3 regions of the Pseudoalteromonas sp. Ps84H-4 genome follow, and region 1 is predicted to be linked to each of the others. Evidence: predicted binding sites of a transcription regulator. Region 1 holds the regulator's gene; each other region holds the start of a gene.
The links. Region 1 encodes sigma-54, which starts transcription at its own class of promoters, with help from an activator protein. Its sites were predicted from a motif close to GTTGGCACGNNNNTNGNNT; they were not measured.

Region 1 (10,248 bases):
ATTTTCGTTTTGACTAGTACCACATCTTGACCTTTAAAAGGCTGGGCTGGGCCAAACTCAACACTTTGGTTTGTATACTGCGTAAACACACCAGCGTATGTAGCAATTAGGTATTTTTGAAACACATCAATGAAGTGTTGCAAATCTTTGATTGCTTTTGCCTTTTCTTCTTTATCTTCGATTGCACGTACTTTTGATACATGGTTACCTAACACACGAAGTGCAGCGTACTTGTAGTCAATGTAAGGCATTAACTCTTCTTCTACGATCACTCGTAGATACTCTTTATCTTTGGCGATTAAAGGCTGATCTTTAGTAATACGTGCAAAGGTATTATCTGATACTTTACGCACCATTTTGTATGGGTCTTTTAAATCGACCTCAGGCTCTGCAGCGTGTACACCTACCGTAAGCACCACGCTTAAAGCGATTAGAAATTTTTTAAACATCATTATTCACTTCCTTGGTTGAACAAGAACTGACCTATCAGCTCTTCTAATACTAATGCTGACTTGGTATCGGTGATGTAATCACCATCAGCAAGCGCTTTACTTTCAACACCAAACAAATCATCTAAAGCAGCATCATCTTGAGCGGCTGTCACTTTTTCACCCATGCAGCGTTGCTCTGCAGAATCGGCAGCAATAACCGGGTTAATACCCAAGTACTGCTCCCCTAAAATACCTGATGTTAAAATAGAGATAGAGGTTGTATCTGAAAACTTACACAAATAGTTTGCGTCAATCGCCATGTTAACTACTGGCACAAACTCTTTTGGATCAATTGAAATTGACTCAACACGCCCCACAACAACTCCGCCGACCTTAATTGGCGCTCGGGCTTTTAACGAACCAATGTTTTCAAACTTGGCATTTAGTTGGTACGTTTCACCGCTACCACTAATGCCGGCATTTGCTACTTTGAATGCAAGCAATGCAAAAGCCGCAATACCTAGGGCTACAAAAAAGCCAACTAAAATTTCTAATTTCCGTGAATTCATCTTTATACCCTAATTAGCTGGTAAACATTACCGCTGTTAAAATAAAGTCAAAACCTAAAACTGCCAGTGATGAGTGTACAACGGTTTCTGTTGTCGCTTTACTTATCCCTTCAGAAGTAGGGATACAGTCATACCCTTTGTAAAGCGCAATCCACGTTACAATCAAGGCAAATACAAAGCTTTTAATCATGCCATTGACAATATCTTGCTGAAACGACACTTGCGCTTGCATGATTGACCAGAAACTACCTGAATCAACACCAAGCCAATCAACGCCAACTAAGTGAGCGCCGATAATAGCAACAGCAGAAAATATTAATGCAAGCAATGGCATACTAATAAAGCCAGCCCAAAAGCGCGGGGCAATAATGCGTTTAAGTGGGTCAATTGCCATCATCTCTAAGCTAGATAATTGCTCAGTGGCTTTCATCAAACCGATTTCAGCTGTTAGTGCACTGCCCGCGCGACCAGCAAATAATAACGCCGTGACCACAGGCCCTAATTCGCGTAACAAACTTAGTGCCACCAATGGCCCTAAGCTATCTTCAGCACCATAACCGACTAATACGGTATAGCCTTGTAAAGCGAGCACCATGCCTATAAACAGGCCCGACACCATAATGATTAAAAGCGATTGTGAGCCGACCATATACAACTGACGGATCAGTAACGGCGTGCCTTTTTTGAAGTTTGGCATATTAACTAATGCGCCAAACAACATTTGCGTAGAGCGACCAAGCGCAGCAAAACGGCCTAACGTCTTGTGACCTAGCTTTTGAAACAGATCAAGCATTCGGTACTCCCAATAATTCATCATCATAAGCAGGAGCAGGATAATGGAATGGTACAGGACCATCCGATAATCCTTTTAAGAACTGCTGAACAAGCTCTGATTGATGATTTTGCATTTGCTCAGGTGAGCCTTCACCAATCACACCTTGATCAGCAATAATGATCACGTGATCTGCAATACTAAGCACTTCGGTTACATCGTGCGTTACAATAAGCGACGATAAACCTAACACCTCATTCAGTGATTTGATCAGCTTAACAAGTACCCCCATCGATATAGGGTCTTGGCCGGCAAAAGGCTCATCATACATAATCAGTTCGGGGTCAAGGGCTATCGAGCGAGCCAAAGCTGCACGGCGTGCCATACCACCTGATAATTCAGACGGCATTAAATCTTGTGCACCACGAAGACCTACAGCTTGTAACTTCATAAGGACTACAAGTCGAATTAAATCTTCACTAAGTTGAGTGTGTTCGCGTAAGGGGAAAGCGATATTGTCAAACACAGACATATCAGTGAATAAAGCACCACTTTGAAAAAGCATACTCATTTTAGTGCGGGCAGCGTAAAGCTCCTTGCGAGACATGCTAGGAATACTATTGCCTTCGAACAAAATATCACCAGAATCAGGCTTAAGTTGACCACCTATCAAGCGTAACATGGTGGTTTTACCTATGCCGCTCGGTCCCATGATAGCGGTGATCTTGCCTTTCGGAATGTTAAAACTCATATTTTTATATATGATTCTATCGCCCCGTGAAAAGGTTACATCCTTGATTTCTACTATTGATTGCGACAAGTCGCTCTCCATAACGTTTTTCACTCGTTTTGCCATTTTAAAGTTTTTTTAGTCAAGATGGAAAAAACAATTCGTAAAATTTTGTAATATTTTCTATTCGCCAAATTAAACTCTACGCAGTTGCTCCTTAACCACACCTGAAATCTCATTCCTAAAAAACCGCGCTTTGTGCCTGCCAGCCTATTCTTTTACTTATACTTTCCTGCTCGCTTTTGTTACTATTTGCAGTCATCTGTTTCAGTAATGTTGGCGTATCACAATGGTGACTTCTTTTGTCATTTTAATTATTGGTTTTGCAGCACTTGTTTGGAGTGCCGATCGGTTTGTTTATGGTGCGGCTGCACTCGCAAAAAATATGGGGATCCCGACCCTAATCATAGGTTTAACGGTTGTTGCTATGGGTTCTTCAGCCCCTGAAATGATGGTATCTGCTTCTGCCGCGCTTGCCGGTAAAACTGATACAGCAGTAGGTAATGCTGTTGGCTCAAATATCACCAATATCTTACTTGTACTGGGCGTAACAGCACTACTTCGCCCTCTTTCTGTCTCGTCAATGACCTTAAAACGAGAAATGCCTTTAGTACTACTTGTCTCAATTGCGGCATGGTACGTGTTTTCAGATAACTACTTTTCGTTTGCCGAAGGTATCGCATTAGCTCTTGCCTTTGTTGTCTTCATCGCAGGCTTAGTGATTGTGTCTTTACGCGCTAAAAATCAAGACGATGACCCTTTCGTGAGCGAGGCATGTGAAGATGTTCCCGATAATGTCAGTACTAAATCAGCTATCCTATGGCTTGTTATCGGTATGATACTTTTACCTATCAGCTCACATTTTTTAGTCGAATCAGCCGTTGATATTGCTAAATACTTTGGCCTTTCAGACCTTGTAATTGGCTTAACAATTATCGCTATTGGTACTAGTCTACCTGAACTGGCTGCATGTATTGCTGGGGTATTGAAAAACGAAGATGATTTAGCATTGGGTAATATTGTAGGCTCGAACATTTTCAACCTACTCGCTGTTTTACCACTGGCTGGGATCATCAACCCATCGATTATCGACCCATCTGCAGCGAACCGCGATGCCCTTATCATGATTGCAGCTACTTTAGTGCTGATTGCCATGTCATTGAACTTTAAAGGTGCTCGTCGCATCAATAGAGTAGAAGGTGGCTTTTTGTTAGTCGCATTTATTGCATATCAAGGCTATATTTTTAGCCAAATAGGATAATCAATGACCCAGCTAAATTTTATTGCGCAAGGTAAGCGCGTTCTTGAAATTGAAGCGCAAGCTTTACACGAAATAGATCAGTACATCGATGAACATTTCGAGCAAGCTTGTCAGCTAATGTACCAATGCACAGGCCGTATCATCGTTATAGGCATGGGTAAGTCTGGCCACATTGGCAATAAAATAGCTGCCACATTAGCAAGCACTGGTACACCGGCATTTTTCGTTCATCCTGGCGAAGCAAGCCATGGCGACCTAGGGATGATCACTCGAGATGATGTAGTAATGTGCATTTCGAATTCGGGCGAAACCAGTGAAGTGTTAAGCATTATTCCTGTTATTAAACGAATTGGCGCAAAAATGATTTCGCTAACAGGTAACCCTGACTCAACAATGGCAAAGCTCTCTAATGTGCATGTTTGCATTAAAGTTAGCCAAGAAGCATGCCCACTGGGTCTTGCGCCAACGGCAAGCACTACAGCAACCTTGGTTATGGGTGATGCAATGGCTGTTGCTTTACTCGAAACACGTGGCTTTACAGCCGATGACTTTGCATTATCTCATCCCGGAGGCAGCCTAGGTAAGCGCTTGTTGCTTACATTAAACGATGTAATGCACAGTGGTGATGCAACACCAATAGTGCACGAGTCGCAAAGCATTAAAGATGCGCTTATTGAAATGTCTGCTAAAGGGTTAGGTATGACAGCCGTGGTCGCGGAAGACCAAAAACTCTGCGGCTTATTTACGGATGGTGATTTACGTCGTATTTTAGAGCAACGTATTGATATTCATAGTACCGCCATTAGCCAGGTCATGACGCGCTCATGTACTACAGCCAGTGCAGAGATGCTGGCTGCTGAGGCGTTAAATATTATGGAACGCAAACGTATCAACGGCTTGATTGTAATCGATAAAAATAACACACCGATTGGCGCGCTTAATATGCAAGACCTATTAAAAGCAGGAGTTCTGTAAGTAATGACATTCGCCGAGCTATACCAGCCCCTTAGTCCTGATGTAAGTCAGCGTGCTCAAAAAGTTAAGTTACTAATATGTGATATTGATGGCGTTTTTTCTGATGGCCGAATTTATCTTGGAAATCAGGGCGAAGAGCTTAAAGCATTTAATACCAAAGATGGCTTTGGCATCAAAGCACTCATTAATAGTGGCTTTGAAGTTGCCGTTATTACCGGGCGCCATTCACAAATAGTTCAGCAGCGAATGACTAGCCTAACCGTACAGCATATTTATCAAGGCCAAGAAACAAAGCTGATTGCATACCAAGAGTTAAAAGATAAACTTGGCCTAGAAGATGAGCAAATAGCGTACATTGGTGACGATGGCCCTGATTTGCCTGTAATGGAAAAAGTAGGCTTTGCGGTAGCAGTCAATGATGCGCACCCATTGATAAAAAAACTGGCTCACTATACGACCATGCTACCGGGTGGCTTTGGCGCTGTACGTGAATTAACAGATTTACTGATGTTAGAAAACGGTAAGCCGTTAACTAGCGATGGAACCAGCGCATGAATATAGCCCGTATTTTACTGAGTATTGTTTTTGTTTGTTGCATGGTGTGGTTGTGGTATCCGTACTTTAACCAAACAACAAACACAATAAATAGTGAAGACGAGATTATTGCAACTCCCGATTATACGGCCGTTGCACTAAAGCAAACCGCTTATGATGAGCAAGGCAAGATTAGCCATAAAGTGGCCGCTGCGAAAATGGAGCTTTATCAGCAGCTTGGGTTTACCTTTTTTGAGCAACCTATTTTTACACTTTATGGCGACCAGCAAATTTGGCAAGTAAAAGCTAAAGAAGCCACCTTATATGAAAACGATCAGCTTATTTTTGAAGGCGATGTTGTTGCTAAAAACTTAACCCATAATGGCATGATCGAAGATATTAAAGCTGAAAACATTAACGTTGATATAGAACAAATGACCATGTTTTCGAAGCAACCTGTGACGCTAACAGGACCAAATTTAAAAATTACCGGTAAAGGCCTAAAAGCTAATTTAAAAACCGAGATTGTAGAGTTAACTAACCATACACGAACCATATACTATGACCAATAAACTGAAGAAATTACTCCTGATCCCAAGCTTATTGATTGCCTTTTCAGGCGTAGCTGCCGAGCAGACAGGCGCACAAATTAGCATAAGCTCAGATCGTCAAACTGGTAAGCTAAAAGATGGCGTTGGTATATTTGAAGGCAATGTCGAAATTATACATGGTAACCGCCGGATCACAGCCGAACGTCTTGAAGCCCATGGTGGTGATACAGAAGGTACTGTTGAGTTAATTATCGCCACAGGTAAGCCTGCTTATTTTGAAGAAAAGCAAGCAGATGGCACGGTAATGAGCGCCAGTGCAGAAGAAGTTCGCTACGACGTAGCCAAGCGCTTCTTAACTTTAAATGGCGAAGCCGAAGTAACTCAAGCAGGCCAAAAAGTAACAGCGAAAAGTATTACTTATGATATGGCACAACAACTAATTAGCGCAGAAAAAGACGAAAACTCAACAGACCGTGTACACACAATCTTAGTGCCTGTTGACAACAAACAAGACGATAAAGGCCAACCATGAGCACATTAAAAGCAGAGCTTTTAGCAAAAAGCTATAAAGGCCGCCAAGTTGTCAAAAATGTGGGTCTTGAGGTTGAAGCGGGCAGTATCGTTGGTTTGCTTGGCCCAAATGGCGCAGGCAAAACCACCACTTTCTATATGATTGTTGGCTTAGTACCTAGCGATAAAGGCAAGATCAGCATTGATGATAATGATATTACACTTTTGCCAATGCATAGCCGTGCACGTTTAGGGATTGGTTACCTACCACAAGAGTCATCTATTTTTAGAAAGTTAACGGTTTATCAAAACCTAATGGCTATTTTAGAAACGCGTAAAGATTTAAATAAACAAGGCCGAGAAGAAACACTCAACAACTTACTTGATGAATTTAGTATTCAGCATATTCGTGATAGTCAAGGTATGGCCTTATCTGGGGGCGAGCGTCGTCGCGTAGAAATTGCTCGGGCATTAGCCGCAAACCCTAAATTTATCTTGTTAGATGAGCCTTTTGCTGGTGTTGATCCTATTTCAGTGTTAGATATAAAGAAAATTATTGAACACTTAAAAAATCGTGGTATTGGTGTATTAATCACTGACCATAATGTTAGAGAAACCCTTGATGTTTGTGAAAAAGCCTACATTGTTTCTCATGGGGAGCTAATTGCATCAGGAACACCTGAGCATGTTTTAGCTGACCAAACCGTACGCGATGTGTATCTAGGTGAGCAATTCAGGCTATAACCAATAAGCCACCATCTAGCGCATCTGCTAAACTAAATAACAATGACAATAAATCGATATATATTTACCTGTGACTGCACAGGTGTCGATAACACATAAAAGGATTGTTAGGGATACATGAGGCAATCATTACAGCTGCGCATGGGCCAGCAACTTACAATGACTCCACAACTGCAACAAGCAATTCGCTTGCTGCAGCTTAGTACATTGGATCTCCAGCAAGAAATTCAAGAAGCACTTGATAGTAACCCTCTGCTTGAAGTGGAAGAAGCAGATTACAACGATGAAAACATTGGTAAGAACGAGCAAAAAGCTGAATCTGATGATACTCAGCTAAGTGCATCGGCCGAAGAAGCGCCGAGTGAGTACGAACAAGAAAGCAGCGATGCCCTTAACAAAGACACCGTAAGTGACGATTTAGCCATGGATGTGACATGGGATGAGTACATGAGTGCTGCCCCATCAACATCATCAGGTCCAATGCCAGAAGATGAGTCAATTTATCAGGGTGCATCGACTGAAACCCTCCATGAATACCTTATGTGGCAATTACAACTCACGCCATTTAGCCCAACCGATGAAGCGATCGCTGTCGCCATCGTAGAGGCAATTGATGACTCAGGTATTTTAACTGTTAGCTGCGAAGACATAGTCGAAAGTTTTAATCAAAATAATGATGAAGAAGAAATCGAACTAGATGAAGTCGAAGCGGTCTTAAAGAGAATACAGTTGTTTGATCCAGTAGGGATTGGTGCCCGTAGCTTACAAGAGTGCTTATGTATCCAGCTTCGCCAATTCGATGCGAGTACGCCGTATTTAGCTGAAACTAAAATGGTTTTATCTGAGCATATTGAATTATTAGCAAGTCGCGACTATCGCACTTTGATGAAAAAGACTAAGCTTAAAGAAAGCGAACTAAAAGAAGTAATGACGCTGATCCACAGCTTAAACCCTAAGCCAGCAGACAGCATAGTTCGCGAAGAGTCTGAGTACGTTATACCCGATGTATCGGTTAAAAAAGTTAAAGGTCGTTGGGTCGTTGAACTAAACCCAGATTGTATGCCAAAAATTAGAGTGAATAGCCAATATGCAGCTATGTCACGCTCAGTAAAATCGAGCAGCGATAGCCAGTTTATTCGCTCTCATTTACAAGAAGCTAAATGGTTTATTAAAAGCTTAGAGAGCCGTAACGATACACTTTTAAAAGTGACCAATTGTATCGTACAGCAACAACAAGCATTTTTTGAACATGGCCCAGAAGCCATGAAACCAATGGTGCTGAACGATGTCGCAGAAATGGTCGAAATGCATGAATCGACAATTTCACGTGTTACAACACAAAAATACATGCACACCCCTCGCGGGATTTTTGAGTTGAAATATTTCTTCTCAAGCCATGTCAGCACAGAAAACGGTGGTGAGTGTTCATCAACAGCAATTCGCGCTTTGATCAAAAAGCTTATCGCTGCAGAAAACTCAGCTAAGCCATTGAGTGATAGTAAAATTGCAGATATATTGGCTGAGCAAGGAATTAAAGTAGCTAGACGCACAATTGCAAAATATCGAGAGTCTCTAGCGATACCTCCGTCTAATCAGCGTAAGAGTTTGATTTAGACGTTTTACATAGAAGGAAAATGCTTATGCAACTAAATTTAACTGGTCGTCATGTAGAAATCACTGATTCATTAAGAGACTATGTAAACAGCAAGTTTGCAAAACTAGAAAGGCATTTTGACCACATTAATAATGTACATGTCATTCTAGATGTAGAAAAATTAAGCCAAAAAGCAGAAGCAACTTTACATGTAAATGGAGGCGAGCTCTTTGCCTCAACTGCACACCAAGATATGTATGCAGCCATTGACTCGCTAATCGACAAACTAGATCGTCAAGTCATTAAACACAAAGAGAAATTAGCTCGACACTAAATTATGAAACTTAGTTCACTTACTAACCAGGACTGCAGCAAAGCTGCGGTCCTTTTTAATAGCAAAAAAAGAATCCTTGAATATATCAGCGAGCTGGCTCACCAGCAGCTTCCTCATTTATCTCAACAAGACGTCCTTGATGCCTTACTCAATAGAGAAAAATTAGGCAGTACAGGTATTGGTCGTGGCATTGCTATTCCACATGGCCGCATGAGTGGTGCAGAGCAACCACAGGCATTTGTCATAGTGAGTGAATCCCCAATCAATTTTGACGCAATTGATAACCGACCTGTGGATATTTTCGTTGCACTCATCGTACCAGATGGAGACAGCCAACTTCACCTAAAGACCTTATCGACAATTGCTGATAGACTAAAAGATAAAGAGTTTTGTAAACAGTTACGTAGCGCTAAAACAGACCACGAACTGTTTCAGGTCATATCAGCAGAGGCATAAATGGAATTAATTATCATCAGCGGTCGCTCAGGCTCAGGTAAATCGGTCGCTTTACGTGTACTTGAAGACTTGGGTTACTACTGTGTTGATAATATCCCAGTCAACTTATTACCTTCGCTTGTTCGTAGCGTTTCAGACAACTATGACAAAATAGCAGTCAGCATAGATGTGCGTAACTTACCGAAAGAGCAGCAAGAGTTTAATGATATTCTTGAATACCTGCCAGGTTTCGCAAACCCAACACTGTTCTATTTAGACAGTGATGACCAAACTCTGATCAAACGCTTTTCTGAAACGCGACGCTTACATCCTCTATCGATTGACTCGCTGCCACTCGATTTAGCAATTAAGCAAGAAAGAGTATTACTGGATGTACTGATCACGCGCGCTGATTTTATGATTGATACCACCGACCTGAGTGTTCATCAGTTAGCTGAATCAATTCGTGAAAAGATCTTAGGTAAAAAAGATAAAAAGCTGATTATCACCTTTATGTCGTTTGGCTTTAAACATGGTATTCCAAAAGAAGCCGATTACGTATTTGATGCACGTTTTTTACCAAATCCACACTGGGAGCCAGACCTAAAGCCACTCACAGGCTTAGATCAACCAGTAAAAGATTACCTTGCAAGTCATAGCATAGTGCAAAAATTTACATGGCAAATTCAAACATTTGTGCAAACATGGTTGCCTCACCTTGAGCGTAACAATCGCAGCTATCTTACCA
Region 2 (10,248 bases), on a different contig from region 1:
CTCTCGGCAAGATTGCCCTCTGGGGTTTTTAGTTCTAGCGTTAAATGGTTATTCATTAAACTCCACTGTAGGCTTAAATATCTTCACTACACGATTCCAACTATTAATCGCGTTAATAGCAATGGTGAGTGCAACCAAGCCTGGCTCTGTAAATTGATTTTCTAGGGTCTGGTAGAAAGTATCATCAATGGTGTGTGCTTGTGTCAATTTTTCACACAATGCTAAGGCTAGTCGCTCGTGCTGTGAGTAAATTGGCATGTCTTGCCAAGCACTTAAAGCAATAATACGGTTGTTAGTTACACCGTACTCTCTGGCTTGTTTGGTATGCATAGCAATGCAATACGCGCATTGATTTAGCTGGGATACTCTTAATTTCACTAGTTCCCAAGTCGTTAAGCCGAAAGTTGCCTCGGCTGCTTGTTTAATTAACTGTTCTTGATCAATTAGATGTTTTGTTAATTGAGGTTGTAAAGCAAAATAATTGGCTCGGTTCATGGTGGTTCCTAAGCTGTTTGAAGAGCAATAAGTGTAACGATGGCAATAGGCGAAATATTGCAAAAAAACGACATTTATGGTGGCAAATTTACGCACTGGTTCGCACCTTATTTTTAATCCTGCTATGCTACGCCCATTAGCAATCACTGAGTATTTGAGATGATTAACGATAACGATGTAATTGAAACATTAGACGAATTAGAAACGTTTTTACGCCTAGTTGAAAATGGCGGTTTAGGGCTTGAGAATGTAACCGGTGTAGCCCTTGCAACCAACAATAGTGATGGCCGCCCATTTATCGCGGTACTTGATGATAAACATCAACTTTTACTTGGTCGTTACGTAAGCAATGATGTGTATGAAAACGGTAAAGATATGGTGCGTTACGGCACTAAAAAACCGCACTAATTAGCAAAGGCTTAATACTAAAAACGGGGCTAGTAGGCCCCATTTTTATTGGTACTCGGCAAGTTCTCTATGAATGCTCATTACCAATTCTCTAGGAATACATAATTGATTAGCCAGCGTTTCTAAGTAGTGTTTAGAGATTGCTTGGCTTAAATCAATTGCGCTGGCACTGGCTGCATAGACTTCAATACCCATTTGTGCGTTTGGCACAGCGGCAACTAATTCTGATAGTTGCATTGGTTTTCTTAGCTCATCGAACAGCATGGCCTTTTCTTTTACAGACAATTGCATTGTTTCTACTTGTGCGAAAATTTTTTGTCTTTCCGTTTCATCAATGTGGCCATCAGCATAGGCGGCAGCAATCATGGCACGCATGAGTAATAATTGCCCATCACTGTGATTATCGTCGATTGCATCAGTAAATGACTGCTCAGGCAGCGTAGCGGGGGTAAAATCAAAACCACGTGAACTCGTTTGCTGAACTGGAGCCGCTTTTTGTTCTGAGTATTGTTTATAGGCTTTCCAAGCAAGGCCACCAACAGCAGCAAGCGCACCATATTTTACGGCTTTTTTACTGCTCTTTTTACTTTTTCCGCCCATTAAGCTCGTTAGTCCGCCGCCAGCAACACCTCCTAAAAAACCACTCAGCGCACCTGATTTATTTAAATTACCCACTAATTTTTGTAAGTCTTTCATTGTTCTCTCCTTGCATGTGTTTTCTCAGGTTAGGTGATTCGCGCCGAAAAGAAAATGTGAGAAGTGTTACAAAAAACAACAATGAATGAACCTACTGCTGATTTAACTGGGTTTTTAGTCTTAAAACGGAGTTAAATAAAAAGTGTTAATTATGTTTTTAATTCTTTGTTTTATGATAATCGTAAAATAAAGTTTGACAATCATAAATCCATTGCGTACTTTTTAGGCTATGAAAATACGAATCAACCTAGATATAGAATTGGCAAAGAACAAAATGCAGCTGAAGGAGCTATCTCAGCGCATTGGTATTTCTATGACCAATTTATCATTACTAAAAAACGGAAAAGTGAAAGCGATCCGCTTTAGTACCCTTGAAGCTATTTGTGAAGAACTTAATTGCCAACCCGGCGATATTTTGGTGTACGAACGCGATAGCGAATAACTTTACAACGCAACAGGATTTTGGAGGGCATATGCTCAACCGTGACTATTTACTACCCGGCATAGCAGCGGGGTTACTTGCCATAATTTTTCCTATGTACTGGATTTCAGTATTTGGCGAAACACTTGATGGCTTAGGCGAAGCGCTTAAGCTCGATTTGCAAAGCTTAAACTTTTCAGACCTTGTGTTTGTACTCATTGGTGCACTTGAAATCTATGTGTACCTGAGTTTACGCAAGGCACTAAAAGATATGTTTGATGTTGAAGGCGTTCGCATCTTGTTATGCGTGTTAGCCGTGCTGGTATTGGCTTTTCATGCCACTGTGTTATGCGATGTTTATCTTGCCGTTGCTGGCGATAAAGCATCGAGCGATGTTGTTGAAAGTATTTCAATTATTGCCATGGTGGTCTCGGCTGGGAGTTTAGGCTTGTATGCGCTAGTGGGTTTGATCACCGCCGCGTTATTACTAACAAAACGCCATGGAATGTCGTCGTTGCTAACGGTGTTTTCTATTCTACTGTTACTGATGTGCATCTTACAGCTAACGGTTATTTTTGCTTATTTGAATGTGTTCTTATTCCCAGCAGCATTATTAATTTTAATGGTGTTCTTTATCAAAAAACCTGAACAAATCGAAGTAGTTTAAGGTCGCTTTGTAATACAAGGGATAGAGTATGAGCTGGTTTAAAACAATTTTGTTAACACTATTTTTGTCATCTGTTTGGGCTGCAACCTGTGTGTATGGTGGTGTTAGTGGTTGGTTTTTAAAACCCATCGCCGAAACGGGCAACACTGAGCAATTTATTGCCAACAGTCAGGCGCTGATTGCCAACAAACACGCAAACATCGCTTATGTTTTGATTGAAAATGGCCAAGTGGTTTTTCAAGATTACTCAAAAAGCAAAGATGAAATAACCGCCAATACTCTGTTCCCCGTGGCATCACTGAGTAAATTTATTACCGCCTATGGCGTGATGACTCTGGCTGAGCAACAACAAATTCGTTTAGATCGCGCGATTAATGAGCAACTGACGGGCTGGCAGTTACCTGAATCAGAGTTTGATAATCAAACTGTTAGCCTTGCTCATCTGTTATCTCATACTGCGGGGCTTGGTGATGGTTTAGGCTTTGCTGATATTGAGCTAAATGAAACCGTACCAAGCTTGCTTGAGTCGCTAAACAAGCCGCTATCATCAACGGGTGTGCGTGAAATTAAAGTCACCAAGCCTGTGGGCGACTTTCAGTATTCTGGGGGCGGCTATTTGATGCTAGAGTTGCTGGTAGAAGAGAAAACCAATCAACACTTTGCAACTTGGATGAATGATAACGTCTTTAAGTCAGTTAACATGACTGATGCCAGTTACGATGTACTAACTGAGTTGGACAACATCGCACCTGCTTATGATAAAAGCGGGCAAGCTGCTGGGCATTTTCAATACGCATCGGCAGCGGCAACAGGTTTACTGGCAAGTAGTCATGATTTAATAGCCTTAGTTAACGCATTAACATCACCTCAAAAAGGACAGTTAAGCTCACAAATGATCAGCACTATGCGAGCGCCTTTGGCAATTAGCTTTGGGGCACCAATTTGGGGGCTAGGTACCATGCTTTATGCACCAACAGCATCGGGAGATTTTGTCTTTGGTCATGATGGCGCAAATGAGCCGGCAATAAATAGCACGCTTCGCATTAACCCCGATAACAATGATGCAATCATCGTACTTAGCAGCGGCGGTGAACATATTGCATCAAAACTCGGTTATGAATGGACGCTCTGGCAAACCGGATACCCCGACTTTTTAGCGTTTGATGTTGCCCTGCAAAGCGCTTTTGTACCTTGCTTAATAGGCCTTGGCGTCATCTTCATAGGTATGATTATTGTGCGTTTCAAAAAACGAAATAAGTAAATGATGTAAGGTCTTAATTATTTTCTACTTTACCTTTTAATTCGTTGCATTGTCATTGTTCATTAACGTGAACAGCTATAGTATTTGTTTTAAATTGATTTATCAGGGTAGGGCAAATGTTACGATTTTTTTCTATAGACCAAGGTGTGATCACAGAAACTGAGCCAGCTGCAGATACGCCTCTTGTTACTTCTATTAAAAATGCCCACTGGATTGACACCATAAATCCGACTGAAGAAGAGCGACAAGCGCTAGCAAGCACCCTTAATATCACCTTACCCGGCGCTGATGATGTCGAAGAAATCGAGGCATCTTCCCGTTGTTTTATCGACCACGAAGGCCTACATGTGCATGCGCTTTTTATGTCACCAAATGAAGGACGCTTTAATACGGTGACCGTGGCTTGTTTGTTAAAAGACAACTGTTTGCTGACAATCCGCGATGATGAATTAGCCGATTTTCGTTTATTACGACTTCGCGCTCGTAAAGGGCAAGTGGCGTGTGATAATCCAAAGCAACTTTTAGTGACTCTGTTTGACCAAAAAGTCGAAAACCACGCTGATATGCTTGAAGATATGCATCACCAGTTAGAAAAACTCAGTGCCTATGTACTTGAAGAGGACGACTCAGATTTAGAAGAAGCCGTCAGCCGGATCTCGCGCCTTGAAGATAACAACGGTAAGGTGCGATTATGTTTGATGGATACGCGCCGAAATATTTCGTTTTTACTGCGTCATTTAGGTGCACCAACTGAAGACCGCGAGTCACTACGTGAAATTGTACTCGATATTGATACCCTTATGTCTCACTGTACATTTTTGTTTGATAAGGTGAATTTCTTAATGGACTCGACTCAGGGTTTTATTAATATCGAACAAAACCAAATTATTAAAACCTTCTCAATTGCCTCTGTGGTGTTTTTACCTCCGACCGTCGTTGCCAGTATTTATGGCATGAATTTTAACAGCATGCCTGAACTGCAATGGGCATGGGGTTACCCGTTTGCAATTGGCATCATGTTGCTGTCTGGCTTTGCACCTTATTTGTTCTTTAAACATAAAGGTTGGCTGTAGCAAAGCATAAAAAAGCCCAGCAAATGCTGGGCAAGGGGTCTTCGGATAGACTTTGCGGTTTTAGCCTTTCAATTCGCCAGTAGACGATTCGATATGCGCACGAACAAACCATTGGAATTGTTCTAGATCAGCCAGTTGGCCGGTGATCATATCTTCAGAAACTGGGTCTAACTCAGCAAGCTTTTCGATAGCTGCACGGTGATCTTTATTAACGCCGTTATACACTTTATCAAGCGCTGTTAGATGGTCAGTGACTAAGCCTTTGCCAATTGAGTAGTCTTGCCAAGTGCGACGATCAACAATTGATTGCGGTGTGCCAACAGGTACGCCGCCCATGGTTGCAATTCGCTCTGCAATCGTATCAGTCATCTCTTGCACTGCGCTTACTTGTGGGTCTAGCATTTCGTGTACACCAATGAAGTTAGGACCAACAACATTCCAGTGAATGTGTTTTAAAGTGAGGTGTAAATCGATTAAAGCGACCATACGCTGGTCTAAAATTGCAATCGTGTCAGCTGCAGCTTGGTCTTTAACACCGGGTGCTGTAAATTCTGCGATTTTTGATGATGAATTACTCATTACTCCTCCGAGATTATCTATAAATTTCCTTTCGCTTTTAGTTTAAAAGCGCGCTTGATTAGGTAGAAGCAAACGTTGTGCCTAAAATGGTATTTTAGTAACCAATTGAATTTAAAGGGTTAATTTTGTTTTGTTTTGAGGTGGAGTGGTTGTGATGAGGTATGAGTATGAAAACTCTGCACACCTTCTGTAAAAAATTCAGTGTGCAGATACAAATTTACGACTTAAGAAAGTAATGCCGCCGCTAAACGAACAAAGTCAGATGAGGTTAGAATTCCCACTAAGTTGTTATCTTTATCAACCACAGGCATGCAGCCATGACGATTTTCAACAAAAAACTTAGCAACTTCGTGTAGCGGCTGCTCTGGCGAGATACTGGTAAAATCAGTGGCCATAATATCAACCACTTTAGTTTGCTTTTCTTTGCGTTCAAGGGCGCTGGCGCTGTAATTCGCCATGATATTCATTACCTGAGCAATCATGATTTTTTGCGTTAACATGCCAACTAAACCACCGTGCTCATTGATCACTGGAATATGGCGGACATTTTTCTCTTTCATTAGATTATGCGCGTCATGCAGGGTATTTTGCGCGCTAATGGCGAATGGGTCTGGCGTCATTAAATCACTAACTAGGTGTGTCATGGCTAAATCCTTACAATTAATCAAGCTGTGGTAAGTCTAGCGCTTATCGAGTTAATTGCACTTTAGTGAGATCAAAGTTTTAGTGATTAACTGTGCATGTACCTGCATTACTTTGCTGACAATAATGAAAGTCTAGATAGTAGTGAGACTTAGCTGGTCGCTCACCTTTTGTTAGGTATTGATACATCAATTCGGCAGACAGGCGTCCCATTTCAAATGGATTTTGACCAATATTAGCCGATGATAATCCTTGTTTTAATACTTCTAATTGCATTTGTTCTGTATCGGCAGAAACAATGACCACCTCTTTACTGGCAATACGTTGTTTCTGTTTAGCAATCACTTTTGCGTAGTTAGGATTAAATTGGGCAAAACCTGCTACAGCTAAAAATAGTGGTGGGTTTTCAATATTAAGTAGTTTGTCGAGCTGACCCAGTGATACTTCACGTTTTCCTAAACTATATAAAGGGCAGCGGTCAAACTCGCTCCAGCCATTTTCACCAGTTAAGCGTTTATCTTTTTGCCCTGATAACGCATAACGAACACCTTCAATGCGTTTGTTCAAATTAGGTGTTGTGGAATGTCCAGATTGAATACAGACTTGGTTAATTTCTTTGTCAGTGAATTTTTTTAGTTCGTTCCCTAAAGCCACACCATAATCAAAATTATTAGTACCCACATAGGCTAAACGATACTGCTGATCATCTTCGAGCAAATCAGAGTCAAAGGTAATTACAGGAATATTATTGTCTTTAAGCTTTTTTAAAGCGCGTTCAACAAGGTAATTAGAGTCTGTAGTAGCGATTAATAAACCACTAATGTTGTTTCTGCGCACGAGGTCGGTGATCACTAATACTTGCGTGCGGATATCTTGAAAGTCTTTAGGGCCATCGTAAATACATTCAAAATCGAGATGCTGTTTTGCAAATTGCTCACACCCTTTAAAGGCTTGCTGATAGAAGCTATCGTTTTTGGTTTTACCCACAACAGCACAACATATTTAGCCTGAATCGGCAGGGCAAAAAGCCATAAGCTGGCACAAATAAACAACCAGTTTAATTTAAAATTTAATAATACTTTTAAAGACATAGCACTACATATTGCAATTTAAGTATAAGCACGCACTAATTATAGTGGTAGAGTTTGAATTTACAAGATTAATACAAAAGCATTTGTCTATTTAGTATATTTGGTTCTTTATTCTGGTTTTAGGTGTTGATTTCGACTCGATTACGGCCATTATTTTTCGCTTTATAAACCGCTTTGTCTGCGCGGTTCACTAAGCTTTCAAAGCTGTCATTTACTTGCCAGTTAGTTAATCCAAAACTAGCGGTAACCGATATACGATGCTCTTGAAAAGCTATTTGACTGGCTTCAATGGTTTTACGAAGACTGTCTAAAAATTGTCTTGCTGAGCTGATGTCGGCTGCAAAGAATAGCAGTAAGAATTCTTCACCACCAAGGCGGCAACATAAGTCTTCTTTTTTTAAATGGTGTTTCATTAAATCAGAGAACACTTCGAGTACTAGATCACCGCCATCGTGACCGTATCTATCATTAATTTGCTTGAAGTAATCAATATCAACAACGCAGGCATAAAGGCTAGAAGTTTGGTTCGGGCTGAATAATTGCTGTTGTTCGATAATAAATTGCAGTCCGCGGCGGTTATAAAGTCCGGTAAGCGGATCCTTTAAAGACAGCTCCAAATAACGTTTCTTTTCGTCAACTAATAGTGTCGTGATGAGTCCAAGACCTGTCATAACAAATACGGTTGCATGGGCAATTACAGTAAGTGAATAAAGGGTTGCTAAGTTGTGCTCATGGGTAATGATACTCAGTTGTGAAATGGGCACTAACAGTAAGATACATTGCGCCATCGACAACACAGTATTGCCTATATTTTTCTCACATACAGCACGCTTTGTTGTGTAGTAAATCAGTGCAGGTAGCACGCTTAATGTATAACAAGCTTCGACTAAGGCCAGTTGGTTAATATTTTGAGTAAGGATGGCAAATACAGAAAAAATAGCCCCATGAGCAATAATTATCTTATTAAATCGACAGGGTTCGTCGTGGTTATAAATAGATAATTGCAGCAATGTCATGGAGATCATATAAATCACCACACCAGAGCGAAAGCTCGGCGCAAGGTTGAATAGATCTTGGATCCAAAGCCATGCAAAGCCAATTACACCGAGGTAAAAGAATAGATTAAATAGGTAAATTGAGCGGTTATTAAAACTACTGCGCATCAGGCGCGTAGCTATAATGGAGCAGGTTACTACCGTAATAAGTAAGAAGACGAAAAAGCCGTGGTAAAAGTAATTCTCTACGTTACTAGCCATGAATCGCACTGAAAAGATCTAGATAAATAAATCTTAGCACAGGGTAAATTTCTCATCTTAAAATCTTAAAATACGACTGCCAAAGGCTATGTACGTAATACTTCCTAGCAAATCTTGCTCATTTAAAACAAACTAAACATCACTGAAGCGATTAATAGTATTGCCATTAAGTAGTTAAATGCTTTTAAGCGCTTTGGGCTGGCAAGCCAGTGTTGAAGCTTGTCGCCAAGTAGAGTCCACGAGCTGACGCATGGCAGGTTAATTAAACCAAATACGAGGCTTACTACTAACACAGAGGTGAGGTTTTTGTCTGGGGCATACAAGCTTACTGCGCTTAATGCCATTGCCCATGCTTTTGGGTTCACCCATTGAAAAAGTGCAGCCTGAATAAAGGTAAACGGCTTACTTTCACTATTGGCTTTTTGTTGAGCGCTACTTGTGGCAATTTTAAACGCCAGATAGAGTAAATAAGCAATACAAAACACTTTTAATATCAAGTAGCTTGGTGGAAATAAATCAAATAGTTGCATGATGCCAAGGCCCACTAGAACCAGCATCAACATAAAGCCAAGCGTCACGCCAAGTAAGTGTGGTGTGGTTCTTTTAAAGCCAAAGTTGGCACCTGAGCTCATCAACATTAAGTTATTCGGTCCAGGAGTAATTGATGACACCAAGGCAAATAACGCCAGGGCTGTTAAAATTTCAAAACTCATTGCTATCTCTCCACTTTAATTTTATGCAATTATAAGTTGAATTAAGCGCAATTTTTGCGCTTAATGTTGTTATATGTATTCAAAGTTCACAACATAAAATGAAAAAAGATAAGATTAACGATAGAATATTGCATGAGCTTAAACGCAATGGTCGAATTGCCAATGCGGAGCTGGCAGATAAAGTGGGTTTATCGCCATCGGCATGCCTTCGTAGAGTGCAAGAATTAGAAAAACTTGGGGTTATTGCGGGGTATCGGGCGGTTATTAATAATCAGGCTGTGGGCCTAGGATTTATCGCTTATGTTGGGGTTGGCTTAAATGAGCACTCAACAGTATCTCAGCGAGCATTCGAGCAAGCCCTTGAGTTTATTGATGAAGTAAAAGAGTGCCACAATGTAACTGGCTCGTTTGAATATTTGCTGAGAGTCGAGACGGCAGATCTTAAGTCTTATAAAGCGTTTCATGCTGATGTGCTCGGCTCTATCCCACAAGTACGCACCATTACAACGCATGTAGTAATGGAATCACCTAAAGATGAACGTGCATAACGACAGAGTTTAAGCTTTTTAGTTGTTATTACTGATTTATAAAAACACATAGGCAGCAGTAAGCAGATACATAGCCATGCCTCAGTTACTGAATTTGCATCAAAACGTGTGTTAAATGCAAGCGCCGTCTAGAAAGCACGTTTTACGCAAACTCTAAATCAATATTTTTTAATGCTGCACGGGTTCAATCACTAAAATCAAGCTTTATGACAATTTCGTGAAGATTGTGATAATGTAACTTTTTATCGTTTCTTTGCTTTATAATGCCATTTTATTTGTATGATAAACTTGGGTTTAGCTTGGAGTTAGTATGGTTTCACGTCGAGATTTTTTAGTAGGGGCGGGCACGTTAGCCTTTTTAGGATTATCAAAAAGTGCCATAGGAAAGGTGTCATTAG
Region 3 (10,248 bases), on a different contig from region 1:
ATTCTACTCCAACTATTAGATAGTTTTACCAGTAGATTTAAAGATACGTAATTTCTTACCATCTTCAATCTTGAAACCTACACGATCTGCTTTACCCGTTTCCGAGTTGTAGATCGCAACGTTTGATACGTCGATAGACGCTTCTTTCTCAACAATACCGCCAGCTTGGTTCAACTGAGGAACAGGCTTTTGGTGCTTCTTGATTAAGTTGATGCCTTCGACAAATACTCGACCAGATTCAGCAACAACTGAAAGCACTTTACCGCGCTTACCTTTGTCTTTGCCTGCTAGTACGATTACTTCGTCATCACGACGGATTTTTGCTGCCATGATAGACTCCTTATAGTACTTCTGGTGCTAGTGAAACGATTTTCATGAACTTTTCAGTACGAAGTTCACGAGTCACAGGGCCGAAGATACGAGTACCAATTGGCTGTAAGTTATCGTTTAAGATAACAGCCGCATTGCTATCGAAACGGATCAAAGAACCGTCCGGACGACGAACGCCTTTTTTAGTACGCACAACTACCGCGTTTTTAACATCACCTTTCTTCACTTTACCGCGAGGAATTGCTTCTTTTACAGAAACTTTGATGATATCGCCAACCGCTGCATAGCGACGGTGCGAACCGCCAAGGACTTTAATACACTGCACTTTGCGAGCGCCGCTGTTATCAGCAACGTCCAGCTGAGTTTGCATTTGGATCATGTTAATGACCTCCGGTGTAGAAATTACAACACGCCTTAATTTTGTTTAAAATCAAGACATTTCGGTTAAATTCCACTCAAAAAACAAGCAAGTTGTCTCTTAAGGGCGGGCAATTGTAGCAGCAATGGCAAGGAAGTGGTAGGTTATTTTTTAATTAATTTGGAATTAATCGCAATGCCTGCATTGAGGAATTACAGCAGCTTGCTGGTTTGTTATTGATTATAAAACAAACAGGGCGCAAATGCGCCCTGTTTTTGACTTTAATTAAATTTTTATTAATTACCAAATAGACCTTTTAATTTGTCTTTAATTTTATCTTTGGCTTTTTCTTTCACTTCTTCTTTAGCCGCATCACTTACATCGAGCTTATAGCCAACATCATGGAATGGACCTTTGATACGCAGTGGAATTTTAAACCCTGTACTGTCATCGGTCGTGCCTTGCCCTTCGATTGAATCAACAATACCTGTTACTAAACGGTAATCAACTGTCGTCATTGGTAAATCAACCTTACCTGAGCCAGTAATACGAATAAGCGGGCTAAGTAGTGACAAGTCTTTATTTTCACCAACACCGTTAGTGAATACAAAGCTACCCTGCAATGCCGAGAAATCTGTTTGCTGTGAGTTATCAAAGCCAGTATCTAAACCTTCTGATACCGCACTTAAGTTACCTTTAATGAGCTCTTTGGCTTTACGAACCATTTCTGCAATGTTGGCACCTTTCACTGCGCCATCAGCAAACTCAAAGGCTAACTTACCATTCAAGGCATTGATGAAGCTCTTTTGACTTTGGCCTGTGGTCGTTAGATCCCAGTTTAGAGAGCCTTTACCCATCAACTTATCGAAACCGGCCGCATCAGTCAGTAATGGCTGTGCATCAATTTTATCTAAAGAAAAGTTAGTACTAATTTTATAAGGTGTTTGCTTGGCATTGACCGTGATTACACCTTTACCATTACCCTCGTAAGCAACAAACTTATCTAGACTGATTTTAGCCACGGCATTTTTTAGGCTCACTGTTAACTGGTTTTCACTAAGGGTAATATCATTTGCTTTTAAGCCACTTGAACGCACGACTACATTTGCATCTAGTGCGTTTAAGCCGCTCATATCAATTGCAGTATCATCCCAAACAATTGGCTGTGCAGGCGCATCTGCTGCAGGCTCTGCTTGTTCTTCTTTAGCTACGCCCTCTGGTAGGTAAGGGTTTAAATCAAGCATTCCTAAATCAATATCGGCATTCACAGCTAAACGGTCACCAAGCTTAATATCGCTTTTACCTTTAATTTGTAGCTCATCTAACGTGGCAAGTAGCTCAGTGAGTTTAAACTGCTGCCCTTTTAGATGCATTGAACCTTTTATATTAAAGGCATTAAACGCATTTTCTTTTGCATTAAGCTCAACACCTTGCCAGCTTGCAATGTTTTTAACTGAATCACCGCTAACAGAAAGAAGCCCTTGCACGTCATTGCCCATTTCTGCAATTGCACCTTTAAAGTTCAAATCGACTAGGCGAGAATCAAGCTCTGTGCTGACATTAAAGGTTTCGCCTTCAATCGCTTTTACTGGTGTATCTAGCGTGACATCTAAGTTAAAGCGCTCACCCATATAAGTAATACCGCCTTTTAACTCGAGAGTCTTACGAAGAGAAGGTAATAAGATGGCTAATTCTAAATCACTTATCTGTTGTTTGGCCCCGGTTTTACCATCTAGGTAAGTGAAAGTGCCGCCATAGATTGCTACTTCACCAAGTTCGATATCAAAGTTATCTGGTAAGTTAACAGCGCCAGAACTTTTTTGCTGCTCTGTCTGTGGTTGCTCAGCAACGGCATCAAATAACTGCCAGTTTGCTTTACCATTTTTATCGGTTTCTAATAAAATCGTTGGTTCGTTAATAACAAACTTATCTAGCTTAAACTCACCGCCAAATAGCGACATCCACGGGATACGGATAGCAAGTTGCTGCATGCTTGCCATATCTTTTTGCGAGCCAGTTTGCATATTGGCAAAGTGTACATCATTCAGTTCGAGCTTTAATGATGGAAATACCGACAGCTTTTTATCGCCATTAATTGTCAGACTACGACCTGTGGTTTGTTCTACTTGCTCCGATACTTTATTAAATATCGCGTCTGTAGGTATGAGGAATGGTGCTGCGACTACCAATACAATTAGTAATACGAAAATGACACCAACGATTTTCAGTAAGGTTTTCATAATCATCCTTAAAAATGGGCAAACAATGTTCTTATCATAGCGGGAGTTAGGCGCAATTGCATTGCCCAACACACAAAAAGGTTTGTAAACAAGCTTAGGTACAAGAATATGAATCAGCGCTGAAACTATTTGATACCTATAGGTTACAAAAAGTTCTTGACCAAATGATACCTTAGGGTTACATTGATACCTGTAGGTTACATTTGAGTTGAAAATAAAAGGAAACGATTATGTCTAAGCAAGATATCAAAACGGAAGAAAAGTTTATGAGTCATAACGCATGGTTTTCAATATTCATGGGAGTCACGTTATTAATTATTAGTGTTTACCCAATGCTCAAGCAAACATCAGTTCCTTTACTGTTTATTGGTGGTGCCGCATTTATTGGTTCATTCTTTATGTTTGTGATTCGAGGTGGATTTACATGGAAACTTGGCTATCGTCTTACGTATAAGGATGAATTTTTAAATACGATTGATACCATCGCTTATAAACATGTTGTCCTTGGATTACTTTTTAGCATGGGGGCTATTTTTTTATTGTCTGATGAACTTGCTTTAAATGTATCTCATAGCATGATGGCCACATTTTACCTTGCCTTGATGTGTTTAATATATGGTGTATCAATTATTTGGCAAAGTAGAGACTAGGTGTAAAAGTGCAAAATAATATCGCTAAATTCCGTAAAGATAAGAGGTTATCGCAGCAAGAACTTGCTGATGCCATTGCAGTATCACGTAAAACTATTAGCACAGTTGAAACAGGCCGCTTTATACCCTCAGTGATTATTGCGTTAAAAATTGCTGCTCACTTTGAAGTGGCCGTTGAGCAATTATTTACACTCGATGACAACGATTAATCTAAAAATCAGTGGCAATCTTACTTATAAATTATCAGTAAGATTGCATCATTTCATTACTTCGGTATGATGCACGACCCTGTTGTTTTTGCACCCTGTGTACTAAAATTAAACAACCCAACTTGGTCAAAACTGGAGTATCGATTAAGCATGAAGAAACTGCTTATTTCACCGTCAAAAATGGCGCTTGGCGAGCAAGAAAGTCAAATTTATCAAAACATCCTCAAGCAAGCCTCTGATATCAGCTTAAACCTAATGGCAGTTAAAGTAGAAAATCATCCTGAAGACTTTTTAGGTTGGTGCTATGAGCTATTAAGTGCAAGCCGCGATCGCATTAATTACGATCTATTAGAAGATAAGCAACTTCCTACGCTAAAAAAACTTCATGACTTATTAATTTCTGCAATCAGCTTTTTGCAGTTAAAAACCTTAAGGGTTGCGCCATGGCCGGTTATCGCAGGCTTCATCGAGCAGCATAAAGAGCTAATAGCACTTGATGAGCAACTACGCTTAGCTAATTACATTGCTGCAATTAAATCGCAATCACTGAAAGAGATGATCCCAGAAGACCGTTTAGCGTTTTCAGGTAAACACAGTGCCTCACTTGACCCAAGCAGCTATAACTTCGACGTTGAATGGTTTGCTTCTACCAAGAACGCAAAAGGTTTCCACCAAATGTTGAGTGATTTACCTGGTGCGTTCGATGAGGCTCTTGCACACATTCCACTTGAGGGCGAGGTAACTCAAGAACATTATCAACACTTTATGATTGCCTACTTCATGGCATTTAATGGCAGCGATGAAAAACCAACGCTTGCTCCTGCTACTCGCTTACTTGCGATGCGCCGACCTGACGTGTTTACACCAATCGTAAATAGTAAACTTGATGCCCTTTGTGCGGCATTAGGCATTACAAAGCTAAATAACCGCGATTTTGAGCGCTACTGGCAAGATATAGTCGAAGCAATTCATAGTATGCCTTGGTTCAAAATGGCCAGCGCAGCAAACGAGCTTGAGCAATCTTTAGTTGAAATCAAAGCCCTATTACCGAGCTTCTTCTATTATGCAGATAAGAGCACCGCAGATAACTCTAATTATATTAAGTTGTTAAACAAACCTAAGAGTACAACGAGCTCAGCAGGTAAAAAGACGGTACGCCGTGGCAAAGAATCAGCTGAGATACTGGTAGACCGTGCATTAGCAAGTGACGATATCCCTGAACATATCAAGGCTAAACGTGACTCTATCATCAGCGAAGTTGAAAAAGGTCGTAGCGTTGAAGAGACTATTAGCTTAATGCGCGCAATTTTTGGCTAAGTCACTCTCAAACAAGAAAAACCTGGTTGCTTCGCAATTGTGCAACCAGGTTATTTTTTGCACCACGCAAGTGCGCATGAATAATTCAAAGAAAACTAATTTTTAAAAAATAGTAAGCTTAATAGGCTGTTTTTAAAGTAGTTAAGCATAAAATATCCCTTCCAAAAGTAACTTGGCACAACCAGTGCTACATCGTATCCAGACAACACATAATTATGTCCGCAAACAATAATCAGGCTGCAACCTGAACTAGGGCAAAATCAACATAACAACAGGATACAGAAACATGCTAAAACTAAAAAAAACGTTCGCAGCAAGCGCAATTGCGCTATTAACGTTAAGCTCTACATATACTTATGCTGAAGTAACAGCTAATGCAGCAGCGACTTCTAACTACTTGTGGCGTGGCCAAGAACAAACAGGCGGCGATGCAGCTATCCAAGGCGGCATCGATTACGCTAATGAATCAGGCTTTTATGCAGGTACTTGGGTATCGAATGCAAGCTGGGCTGAAGACATGACTTACGAGTTAGATCTTTATGCTGGTTTTGGCGGTGACATTAATGAAACCGTTAGCTATGACGTTGGTTATATATATTATGCGTATCCAGATGCAGCATCATCTGCTGATGCTGATTTTTCAGAAATCTACGGTAGTATCAGCATGGGCAGCTTCACCTTTGGTGCAGCAATATTAGCAACATCAGCAGCAAGCGGTGACGGTACAGATTTTGGTGATTCACTTTATTTAAATGCTGACTACAGCTTCCCAGTAGGAAGTACTGGCGCAGAAATGGCTCTTCATGTTGGCCATTACTCTGGTGATTTCATCGGTGATGATGACATCATCGACTACGGTGTTTCAGTATCTAAAGATGGCTTTACATTTGGTCTTGCCGACAACGATATTGATGGTTCAGATGTAAAAGTGTACGTCGCTTACGCGGTTGACTTCACTTTATAAAGAATGTGTTACTTGCTGCAACACGAAGGGCCGTAAGGCCCTTTTCTCGTTTTGGACTTTACGTTTTAAGGCACACTATGACCGGTTGAGCCTTGCCAAATGCGATACCATTGTTCACGATTCATAGTAAGCTGCTTAGCTTCAACAGCTGATTTAACACGCTCAATATTACCCGTACCGAGTACCACAGACGGTGCACTCGGGTGCATTAACAGCCAAGCATAAACAACCTGATCAATGGCAGTAGCACCAATTTCAGCACCAACCTGCTCTAACACTGCACGTAAACGTACCGCTTTTTCATCATCACTTGAGAATAAACGACCCCCTGCTAATGGTGACCAAAGCATAGGTTTGATATCAAGCAATTGGCATTGGTCTAAGCTACCATCGTCAAGCGCTTTCATTTCGTAAGGTGAAAACTCAATTTGATTAGTCACAAGCTCAAAGTCTAAACGCGACTGCAACAAGCTAAGTTGCGATGGCGTAAAGTTAGACACACCAAAATCAATCACATCACCATTTGCTTTTAGGGTATTAAATGCTTCTGCCATTTCATCGGCATTCATCAAGTAATCAGGACGATGAATAAGTAATACATCTAAACGATCAGTATTGAAGTTTTTAAGTGACTGCTGTGCTGAGGCAATAATATGCGCGGCACTTGAGTCATAATGATTTGCTTTGCCTTGCAACCCTAGGCTTGCAAAGGCAGGCTTGATACCACACTTGGTGATTATTTTGATTTCATCACGAATGCTTGGTTTTAGTTTAAGTGCTTTGCCAAATTCAGCTTCACAACCGTATTCACCGTAAATGTCAGCATGATCGGTATGTGAAACCCCCATATCGATTGCATTTTCTAAAAAGCTTAAGCATTGCTGTGGCGTTATCTGCCAATCTAACAAACGCCAAAACCCCAATACCAACTCATCAATACAACGTACATTACAATTCGCCATAACGACCTACTTTTCCTAATAAACTCGACTCAAATTAACCGCTTAACCTTATCACAGATTTACTAATCACATCTGTTAACATACAGTTACAAAACAAATTGCTAATTTGTTACTAAACAGGATATTTTAGTACCTAAAAACAAATGTTATAAAACAAGGAATAAAAAATGAAATCATCAAATGTTATGACCGCTTTGGTTGATATTTTTATCAGCCCGAGTAAAGCCTTTAATGGTTTAAAAGAAGCAAAAGGCTGGTCTTTTGTTGCCTTTATTTTACTTGCCGGCATTCTCGCAGCCAGCATGTTTGCTTTTTACAATAAAGCTGACCCGCAATATTTAATCGATCAACAAGTCGCTGTAGCCAGTGTTGATGCCACTATTGCAGAACAAAAAATGATTCGCCAAAGCATGGAGCAAACCATAGATATGCAAGTTTGGTTTGCAATGTTTGGTGGCATTATTGGTTTAGCTATTATCAATGCTCTGATGGCAGGTTACTACCTATTTGTATCAAAGCAAGACCCAGAAGCTAACTACGGCTATGGCGCGTGGTATGGCTTTGGCATTTGGACCATGATGCCAATGATTATTTCAAGCCTTGGTTTACTCATCTTAGTGTTAACTGCAAGCACTGACCAAATATCACAATCATTATTTAATTATGCTTCAATTAACCAACTTTTAATTGGTTTAGAAATTGGCCACCCACTGTACACCTTATTGGAAAGTCTCAATATCTTTTCTATTTGGGGCATTTTCATCGCAGCTATCGGTTTAAAGTGCTGGACTAATTTCACTTTCAATAAAGCGCTACTGTTTGCAGCTCTACCAAGTATTGTTATTTATGGTATTTGGACTGTAATCGCTCTCGTTTAATTCTGCTTTGAGCGGCAATATGCCGCTCTTAACCACCAAGGAAGTAACATGAAAAAAGCCATTATTATTGGCCTAGCTGTTACGGCATTTGTCGCTTTACTAGTATCAAAGCAAGTCACAGGCAATAAAGATGCACCAGAAATGCATATTGCAGAAGTTGAGCAAGGTAATATTGCCGATTCAATTTTAGCCTCTGGTAACCTAGTCTTTAACACCCAAGTGCAACTGCGCTCAGAAGTGACCGGCCGTGTTGCGAAAGTGTTTGTAGAAGAAGGTGAAAGTGTCACTGAGGGCGATATTTTAATGCGCCTAGATACGACCGCGTTTGAATCTGAAGTTGCCCGCAACAAAGCCGTGCTTCGCGCGACCGAAATCGACATTAAGCATAGCGAAACCCGATTAAAAAATATCGAGCGTCAATTAAGCCGCCAAAAAGAGCTTTATGAAGTTGGCCTTGCTGGCCAAGAAGTGTATGAAAACCTACAAAATGCCCGCGATTTAGCAAAAATAGATATTGAAGCAAAACGTGAAGCTTACAACCAAGCCCAAGCATCATTATTGATTGCTGAAGACCGTTTAAATAAAAGCGTGTTTCGCGCTCCAATGAGTGGCCTACTTGCTTCGGTAAATATTAAAGAAGGTGAAACCGTTATTGCGGGAACAACCAACATTATTGGCTCAGACTTGATGCTAGTAGCCGATCCAAGCGCAATATTAGCCGAACTTCGAGTGGATGAAACCGATATCGCCGGTATCAAACTAGACCAACATGCAGACATCTATGCCGCCGCTTACCCTAATCAACCTTTCACTGGCAAAGTGATAAACATTGGAACATCGGCAAAAAATCAAGCAGGTTCACAAGGCTTATCATTTAAAGTAAAAGTACTGCTTGATGCCACTGACCGCCAACTTTATGCCGGAATGAGCTGCCGCGCAGAGATCGCTACCAGCATTGCCGAAAATGGCTTAAAGCTGCCTATTGAAGCTATTCAAAAAGAGGATGATAGCTACTTTGTTTGGAAGCTTAACGCAGATAACACAGTAACTAAAACAGCGGTAACGGTAGGTATTTCGTCAGATATCGAACAAGCACTAACCAGTGGAGTTGCAAAGGGTGACCGTATTGTTATCGGCCCCGCTAGACCACTTAGCTCACTAAAAGAGGGTGATACGGTAGCCGTTAAAAACAGCCCTGAAAAAGGTGCTAGCTAATGTCTGCGGTGATCAAACTCTGTAATATCAATAAACAATACAAAATGGGCGAACAAGTTTTCAAAGCCCTTGATGATATTAATATTGAAATTGCTCAAAATGAGTATGTTGCCATCATTGGTCCTTCGGGCTCTGGTAAATCAACCCTGATGAACTTGCTTGGCTGTTTAGATACTCCCACCAGTGGTGACTACTATTTAAAAGATAAGCTAGTAAAGCGCATGACCGAAACGGAGCTTGCTCATCAACGTAATGAAAGTGTTGGCTTTATTTTTCAAAGTTTCAATTTATTACCACGAGCATCCGCCCTTGAAAATGTCATGCAGCCCTTAGTGTATCGATTTATTGCTGCCAAAGAGCGAAAGCAACAAGCGCTCGAATCATTACAACGGGTTGGCCTTGGCGATAAGGTAAACCACCTTTCGAGCCAGCTATCTGGTGGCCAACGTCAACGTGTCGCTATTGCTCGCGCATTGGTTACTAAGCCCCACATTCTACTTGGTGATGAGCCTACCGGTAACCTAGATAGTAAAACCACCACTGAGATCATGGCGCTGTTTGATGAGCTTCATAACGAAGGGCACACCATTATTTTGGTTACTCACGAACAAGATATTGCTGATCACTGCCAACGGGTTATTCGTTTGGTTGATGGCAAGGTTGTTAGTGATACCCGTAAAGGCGAAGGAGAAAAACAACATGTTTAAATCTGCTATCGCTGTTATGGAAGGCACTAAAGCGGCGCTGATGGCAATTAAAGCCAATGCAATGCGCAGCGCCCTTACCTGCTTAGGCATAATTATTGGTGTTGCAGCGGTTGTGACCGTAGTGGCAGTAATGCAAGGGTTTACCAAGCAAATTAATGATCAGCTTGCTGATATGTCTCCCGATGTGACAAATATAAAGCCTTACACTAGCGTAGAAAAAGAAATGGTAGGCCAACAAGCAAAGCTAACCTACAGCGACTTTTTAACCCTAAAAGCACGCGTTAAAGAAGCCGAAACCTTTACTGCGCTGATGTTTACTTGGCGCTTTTCTGGTGCAGCTGAGTATGGCAATAAAAGTCATGCTTCACGGGTAATGGGCACCGAGCAAGACTACCAAAAAGCTTACCGCACCTACCCA

Region 2: dps (DNA starvation/stationary phase protection protein Dps) is a predicted target of sigma-54. The motif match lies at 5,667-5,685, and genes of this name have one in related genera.
Region 3: NH454_RS14135 (TorF family putative porin) is a predicted target of sigma-54. The motif match lies at 5,276-5,294, and genes of this name have one in related genera.

The regions. Positions count from the first base shown of each region.
Region 1 covers NZ_JAMXSK010000019.1:87,764-98,011, reverse strand. Annotated here, with positions in the region: gene NH454_RS16355 (ABC transporter substrate-binding protein) at 1-449, opposite strand, end outside; gene mlaD (outer membrane lipid asymmetry maintenance protein MlaD) at 452-1,000, opposite strand; gene mlaE (lipid asymmetry maintenance ABC transporter permease subunit MlaE) at 1,014-1,793, opposite strand; gene mlaF (phospholipid ABC transporter ATP-binding protein MlaF) at 1,786-2,604, opposite strand; gene NH454_RS16335 (calcium/sodium antiporter) at 2,852-3,823, shown strand; gene NH454_RS16330 (KpsF/GutQ family sugar-phosphate isomerase) at 3,827-4,798, shown strand; gene kdsC (3-deoxy-manno-octulosonate-8-phosphatase KdsC) at 4,802-5,353, shown strand; gene lptC (LPS export ABC transporter periplasmic protein LptC) at 5,350-5,904, shown strand; gene lptA (lipopolysaccharide transport periplasmic protein LptA) at 5,894-6,415, shown strand; gene lptB (LPS export ABC transporter ATP-binding protein) at 6,412-7,137, shown strand; gene NH454_RS16305 (RNA polymerase factor sigma-54) at 7,255-8,751, shown strand; gene hpf (ribosome hibernation promoting factor) at 8,778-9,065, shown strand; gene ptsN (PTS IIA-like nitrogen regulatory protein PtsN) at 9,069-9,521, shown strand; gene rapZ (RNase adapter RapZ) at 9,522-10,248, shown strand, end outside.
Region 2 covers NZ_JAMXSK010000007.1:116,538-126,785, reverse strand. Annotated here, with positions in the region: gene NH454_RS08820 (AraC family transcriptional regulator) at 1-56, opposite strand, end outside; gene NH454_RS08815 (carboxymuconolactone decarboxylase family protein) at 49-495, opposite strand; gene NH454_RS08810 (hypothetical protein) at 655-903, shown strand; gene NH454_RS08805 (tellurite resistance TerB family protein) at 949-1,599, opposite strand; gene NH454_RS08800 (helix-turn-helix transcriptional regulator) at 1,829-2,041, shown strand; gene NH454_RS08795 (hypothetical protein) at 2,073-2,687, shown strand; gene NH454_RS08790 (serine hydrolase domain-containing protein) at 2,716-3,948, shown strand; gene corA (magnesium/cobalt transporter CorA) at 4,065-5,021, shown strand; gene dps (DNA starvation/stationary phase protection protein Dps) at 5,082-5,600, opposite strand; gene NH454_RS08775 (CBS domain-containing protein) at 5,825-6,244, opposite strand; gene NH454_RS08770 (substrate-binding domain-containing protein) at 6,324-7,229, opposite strand; gene NH454_RS08765 (GGDEF domain-containing protein) at 7,453-8,589, opposite strand; gene NH454_RS08760 (LysE family translocator) at 8,712-9,302, opposite strand; gene NH454_RS08755 (Lrp/AsnC family transcriptional regulator) at 9,401-9,850, shown strand; gene NH454_RS08750 (alkaline phosphatase PhoX) at 10,161-10,248, shown strand, end outside.
Region 3 covers NZ_JAMXSK010000016.1:8,725-18,972, forward strand. Annotated here, with positions in the region: gene rplX (50S ribosomal protein L24) at 16-330, opposite strand; gene rplN (50S ribosomal protein L14) at 341-709, opposite strand; gene NH454_RS14115 (AsmA family protein) at 985-2,928, opposite strand; gene NH454_RS14120 (hypothetical protein) at 3,159-3,578, shown strand; gene NH454_RS14125 (helix-turn-helix transcriptional regulator) at 3,587-3,787, shown strand; gene NH454_RS14130 (hypothetical protein) at 3,938-5,104, shown strand; gene NH454_RS14135 (TorF family putative porin) at 5,391-6,068, shown strand; gene NH454_RS14140 (aldo/keto reductase) at 6,134-7,030, opposite strand; gene NH454_RS14145 (YIP1 family protein) at 7,198-7,908, shown strand; gene NH454_RS14150 (efflux RND transporter periplasmic adaptor subunit) at 7,957-9,123, shown strand; gene NH454_RS14155 (ABC transporter ATP-binding protein) at 9,123-9,830, shown strand; gene NH454_RS14160 (ABC transporter permease) at 9,823-10,248, shown strand, end outside.